DNA from 2 places in the Pseudomonas sp. DTU12.1 genome. Region 1 is predicted to be linked to the other one. Evidence: riboswitches for the same ligand, from Rfam matches in the RefSeq annotation. Region 1 holds a riboswitch; the other holds the start of a gene.
The links. A riboswitch is a leader RNA that binds a small molecule or an ion and turns the genes downstream of it on or off. The one in region 1 is predicted to bind manganese.
Positions count from the first base shown of each region.

Region 2: another riboswitch for manganese. It lies ahead of mntP (manganese efflux pump MntP); the one in region 1 lies ahead of GDV60_RS22440 (TMEM165/GDT1 family protein).

Region 1 covers NZ_CP045254.1:5,084,625-5,087,830, forward strand. The annotation lists gene GDV60_RS22430 (2-hydroxyacid dehydrogenase) at 1-668, shown strand, start outside; gene GDV60_RS22435 (class I SAM-dependent methyltransferase) at 700-1,698, shown strand; yybP-ykoY riboswitch at 1,750-1,869, shown strand; gene GDV60_RS22440 (TMEM165/GDT1 family protein) at 1,959-2,543, shown strand; gene GDV60_RS22445 (M48 family metallopeptidase) at 2,660-3,206, opposite strand, start outside.
Region 2 covers NZ_CP045254.1:2,924,502-2,927,707, reverse strand. The annotation lists gene GDV60_RS12765 (sensor histidine kinase) at 1-1,099, shown strand, start outside; yybP-ykoY riboswitch at 1,152-1,323, shown strand; gene mntP (manganese efflux pump MntP) at 1,329-1,892, shown strand; gene GDV60_RS12755 (glucose/quinate/shikimate family membrane-bound PQQ-dependent dehydrogenase) at 2,025-3,206, shown strand, end outside.

The DNA.
Region 1 (3,206 bases):
AGGGCTACGGCACACCTTCGGTGGCGCAACATACGATCATGCTGCTGCTCAACCTCGCCACACGCCTGAAGGACTATCAAAAAGACGTCGACGCCGGTCTGTGGCAGCAAGCCAAGCAGTTCTGCCTGCTGGATTACCCGATTGTCGAGCTGGAAGGTAAAACCCTGGGTTTGCTCGGCCACGGCGAACTGGGCGGCGCCGTCGCGCGCCTGGCCGAAGCCTTTGGTATGCGCGTGGTGCTGGGAGCCATTCCTGGCCGCCCGGCCCGTGCAGATCGGGTACCGCTGGATGAACTGCTGCCGCAAATCGACGCCCTGACCCTGCATTGCCCGCTCAATGAACACACGCGTCACTTTATCGGTGCCCGCGAGTTGGCGCTGCTCAAGCCGGGCGCGTTTGTGGTCAACACCGCACGCGGTGGCCTGATCGATGAACAAGCCTTGGCCGATGCCTTGCGCGGCGGTCATCTGGGCGGCGCGGCCACCGATGTGCTGAGCGTCGAACCGCCGACCACCGGCAACCCACTGCTGGCCGGCGACATCCCGCGGCTGATCATCACCCCCCACAGTGCCTGGGGCAGTCGCGAGGCGCGGCAACGGATCGTCGGCCAATTGACCGAAAACGCCCGAGGCTTTTTCAGCGGCGCACCGCAGCGCGTCGTCAGTTGATAAACTGCGCTCCTTTTTCAGGGAGCAGACCATGGATCCGCGCAGTGAAGTACTGCTTCGTCAGGCCGAACTTTTTCAAGGCAACGTGTTGCTGGCCGGCCTGCCCGCCGACGACCTGCTGGGGCGGCTGCCCAATGCCCATGGCTGGTGCTGGCATGCCGGCGACCAGGCGGCGCTGGATGCACGGTTTGCCGAGCGCAGCCATTTCGGGGTGAATGTGCCGGATCGCGCATTCGATACGGCGGTGGTGTTCCTGCCCAAGTCCAAGGACCTGGCTGATTACATCCTCAAGGCCGTGGCCGCCCGTCTGCCGGGCGCCGAACTGTACCTGGTGGGCGAAAAACGCGGCGGCATCGAAAGCGCCGCCAAGCAACTGAACGCCTTTGGCAAACCACGCAAGCTCGACAATGCGCGGCACTGCCAACTGTGGCTGGCTACCGTGGCCGACGCCCCGCCAGCCCCCGAACTGGCGAGCCTGGCCCAAGTCTTTGAAGTGCCACTGGCCGACGGCCCGCTCAAGGTCGTCAGCCTGCCGGGCGTGTTCAGCCATGGCCGCCTGGATCGCGGCACCGCACTGTTGCTGGAACACCTGGACAAACTGCCCAGCGGTCATCTGCTGGACTTCGGCTGTGGCGCCGGCGTGCTGGGCGCGGCGGTCAAGCGGCGCTACCCGCACAACACCGTGACGCTGCTTGATGTGGACGCCTTCGCCACCGCCAGCAGTCGCCTGACACTGGAGGCCAATGGCCTGGAAGGCGACGTGCTGACCGGCGATGGCATCGACGCCGCGCCCATGGGCCTGGATGCGATTCTGAGCAACCCGCCGTTCCATGTCGGGGTGCATACGGACTATTTCGCAACGGAAAACCTGCTGCGAAAAGCACGCCAACATCTGAAAAACGGCGGCGAACTTCGGCTAGTTGCCAATAGCTTCCTGAAGTATCAACCGCTGATCGAAGAGCATCTGGGCGTCTGCGCAGTCAAGGCTGAGGGCCAGGGTTTTCGCATCTACCGCGCCAAGCGCGGCTGACGGGCGTTTGAAAAAGAAGGCTTGCCGAATGGATTTTGCCAAGGCAGAATCCGCTCCGTCCTAGGGGAGTAGTCTCCCACGAGCAACATGCTCGTCCGGCATACGTCAACATACTTGGTCAGCAGACCATGGCGTATGCGACCCAGGAGTCCGCACAGACGGACCGGGGTTTGACAAGACCTATGACACGCACACCTTACCCGGGGCGGGAAGGCTGTACGTGTCATAGCCGTGTCGACCCGCCCCTGGAAACCTACCTGATGCTGGATTCACTTCTCGTTCCTACCGCAATCGTTGCCTTGGCCGAAATCGGCGACAAGACGCAGTTGCTCGCGCTTATTCTTGCCGCACGCTTTCGCAAACCATGGCCGATCATCGCCGGCATCATCGCCGCGACCCTGGCCAACCACGCCGCCGCCGGTGCCGTGGGCGCCTGGTTTGGCAGTTTCTTCTCGGACGCGGTGCTGCACTGGATCCTCGCCGCGAGCTTCTGCGCCACGGCCTTGTGGACCCTGGTGCCAGACAAACTCGACGATGACGAGGCCAGCACCTCACGCAAGTTCGGGCCGTTCCTGACCACACTGATTGCGTTCTTTATCGCGGAAATCGGTGACAAGACGCAGATCGCCACAGTGATGCTGGCGGCGCAATATCCGGAGTTGTGGCTGGTGATTATCGGCACCACCTTAGGGATGCTGATTGCCAACGTGCCGGTGGTTCTGGCGGGGAATTTCGCGGCAGAGAAACTGCCATTGACCCTGATTCGGCGCCTGGCGGCCTCGGCGTTCTTCATCCTGGCGCTGGTGGCGGTGTACAAGGCCATGCAAAGCAGCGGCTGGATCTGATGTGGTGTGCGGGCTTGCCCGCGATAACAGTGGCTCAGTTGATAAATATGTAACTGATACACCGCTATCGCAGGCAAGCCAGCTCCCACATTTGGCGCTTCACACAGTCCGAGCTATCAGGACTTCTTGGCCTGTTGGTAAAGCGGCATCACCTTGGGAATCGCCGCCTGCAGCGAAGCGATCCGGCTGCTGGAGGCCGGGTGGGTGCTCATGAATTCAGGCGGTGCGCCTTCCGAGGCCTTGGCCATCTTGTTCCACAGCGTGATCGCGGCGTTCGGGTTGTAACCGGCGCGGGCCGACAGTTCCAGGCCAATCAGGTCGGCTTCGTTTTCATTGCTGCGGCTGTTGGGCAAGGTCATGCCGTAGTTGGCCACCGTGTCGGCCAGCGCCATGCTGTCCTGGCCCAGGCCCAGCAATGCGCCGGCGCCTTGCTTGGCCATCTCGATGCCATAGGCCTTGGACATGGCTTCACGGCCATGTTCACGCAGGGCGTGGGCAATTTCATGGCCCATGACCGCGGCCAATTCATCATCGGTCAACTTGAGCGTGTCGATCAGCCCACTGTAGACAAAGATCTTGCCGCCAGGCCCGCAGTTGGCGTTCATCTCGTCGCTCTTGATCAGGTTCACTTCCCACTTCCACTGCGCCGCATCCGGGCGGAAG
Region 2 (3,206 bases), 2.2 Mb from region 1:
GCGCACTGACGGCCAATTGCTGGTGCGCTCGGCCGAAGCCCCGGAACTGAAGGCACCACCGGCGACCCTCGGCGCCCACGACCTGATGGACAACGGCCACGACTGGTGCGCCTTCCTGCTCAAGGACCCACAGCAAGGACTGCTGATCTGGGTGGGCGAGCGTGATGACATTCGCCAGGACCTGATCCAGCGCATCGTCGGCCATACGCTGTGGCCCAGTGTGATTGGCGTGCCGCTGCTGGCCACCTTGATCTGGCTGACCATCGGCTGGGGGTTGCAGCCGTTGCGCGCAATGGCCCGTACCATCCGTGGACGCACTACCGAAACCCTCAAACCGCTCAATCTGCGTCCCCTGCCCCACGACCTCGAACCCATGCAGACCGCGCTCAATCGCCTGTTGCAACAGATCGACAACCTGCTGGCGCGAGAACGACGTTTTATCGCCGATGCCGCCCACGAGCTGCGCACGCCTCTGGCGATCCTGCGGATCCATGCGCAAAACGCCCAGATGGCCGGCACCCCACAGCAACGGGAGGAAGCCCTGGAGTTTCTGGTCAGCGCCGTCGACCGCGCCACGCGCATCGCCAGTCAGTTGCTGACCATGGCGCGTATCGAGCCGCACCTGGCCAACCCCGAGCGATGCGAAGTGGAACTGACCGAGCTGGTGCGGGAGGAACTGGCCGAACTGGCACCCCTGGCGCTGGCAAAGGATATCGAGCTGATCCTCGACAGCGACCACCACTGCCTGGTCAAGACCGACCCCATTGCCCTGGCCATCGCCCTTCAGAACCTGGTGACCAACGCCCTGAACTTCGCCCCGCCTGGCAGCGAGGTCAGGGTCCAAGTACAACCGCAAGGCTGCGGAGCGGTGTATATCAGCGTCGAGGATGCCGGCCCCGGTATCGATGAGGGTGAGTATGCGCGCCTGTTCGAGCGCTTCTACACCCAGGGGCACGGCAACGGCGCCGGGTTGGGACTGGCGATTGTGCAGATGATCGTCAACAAGATCGACAGCAGCCTGCAGTTGTACAACCTGCCCCAGGGCGGGCTATGCGCTGAACTGCGGATCAACCAAGGCGCGCCGCTTCATTCAAGTTGAGCGGCTTGCTGGCGGGCTTTGACGTTTTTTTCATGTGTGTGCGCATAAGATCCCGGACCTCGTTGGGGAGTAGCCTGCTTGTGAGCCTTTCGCAAGCGTTCGTATCAACATTCTCGGCAACCTGCCGTGGTACGAACACCTTTTGGTTGGTGAGACCAGCGACACATCCATGCCTAAAGTCGGGCGTGTGGTTGTGTCGTTGACTCATAGCCCGACTGGAAGATCACCCGTGAATCCTGTTTCCCTGATTCTCCTGGCCCTGGCCATGTCCACGGATGCCTTTGCCGCTGCTATCGGCAAAGGCTCAAGCCTGCACAAACCTCGCCTGGCCGAAGCGCTGCGCACCGGCCTGATTTTCGGCGTCATCGAAGCCATCACCCCGATCATCGGCTGGCTGATCGGCCAAGCCGCCACGCGCTGGGTGGAAAACTGGGACCACTGGATCGCCTTTACCTTGCTGGTGGTATTGGGCCTGCACATGATTTACAACGGCCTCAAGCATGAAGACGAGGCCGAAGAGAAAAGCGCCCAGCACTCCTTCCTGGTCCTCGCCGTCACCGCATTTGCCACCAGTATCGATGCCCTCGCGGTCGGTGTCGGCCTGGCGTTTGTCGATGTGAATATCTGGGTGGCCGCCGCCGCCATCGGCCTGGCGACCATGACCATGGTCACCATCGGCGTGATGCTCGGCCGGGTCCTGGGCACCGTGTTCGGCAAGCGCGCAGAGATCGTCGGCGGCGTGGTACTGATGATCGTCGGTGCAACGATTTTGTATGAGCACCTGTCCGTCTGACTCGCGACCTTGTACCCAGCAAAAGCCCCGTTAATCGGGGCTTTTGCTTTTGGGCGCAGATAGAATGTACCAAGCAGTTAATTAGCTTGCTATCATTACCCCCCTGGACCATCACCCTCGGGCTTTCTCGACATGAAACACACACACCGCGCCACTGGCGCCTCTCGATTCCTGTTGCTGGGCTTGGGCGTCATTATCGTCCTGCTCGGCGTGGCCTTGGCTGTCGGCGGCGCAAAACTGCTGAGCCTGGGAGGCTCGGGCTACTTCCTGGTCGGCGGCGTGGCCATGGCCATCGCGGGTCTGTTGATTGCACAGCGCAAACCGGCGGGTGCCTGGTTGTTCGCTGCCTTTCTGCTCGGCACTGCCGTGTGGGCTGTATTGGATGTAGGCCTGGTGTTCTGGCCACTGTTTTCGCGGCTGTTCATGTTCGCCGTTATTGGCCTGGCGGTAGCGCTGGTCTATCCGTGGCTGGCACCGGCCGCAGGCCGTGGTGCCTACGGTGTAGCGGGCGTGCTGGCGGTGGCATTGGCCGTGGCGGCGGGCAATATGTTTGTCGCCCACCCCAGCGTCGCACCAAACGGCGATGGCCCAGGCTTGACACCCGTTGCGCCGGCAGAGGCGCAGAAGGACTGGGCACACTACGGCAACACCGAAGGCGGCAGCCGTTTTGCCGCCCTGGACCAGATCAATCGCAGCAACGTCGACAAGCTCAAGGTGGCCTGGACCTATCGCACCGGTGATGTGGCCATCAGCGACGGCAACGGCGCCGAAGATCAACTCACGCCCCTGCAGATCGGCAACAAGGTGTTTATCTGCACGCCCCATAACAACCTGATCGCGCTGGATGCCGACACCGGCAAAGAGCTGTGGAAGAACAGCATCAACGCCCAATCGGCGGTATGGCAGCGCTGCCGTGGCATGGCCTATTTCGACGCCAGTGCGCCCATCGCCCAACCGACCCAGGCCAACAGCTCGCCGATCATTGCCGCCAGCGTGCCCGCCGGTGCGCAATGCCAGCGACGCCTGTTGACCAATACCATCGATGCACGGCTGATTGCGGTGGATGCCGATACTGGTGAGTTCTGCGAAGGCTTTGGCAACCACGGCCAAGTGGATCTGAAAGCCGGCCTGGGCAACGTGCCGGACAGCTATTACCAGCTGTCCTCGGCGCCCTTGATGGCCGGCACCACCGTGGTGGTTGGCGGGCGCGTCGCCGATAACGTCCAGACCGATATGCCAGGCGGCGTGATCCGCGGTTTTGATGTGATCAGCGGGCAAATGCGCTGGGCGTTCGACCCGGGCAACCCTGAAGAC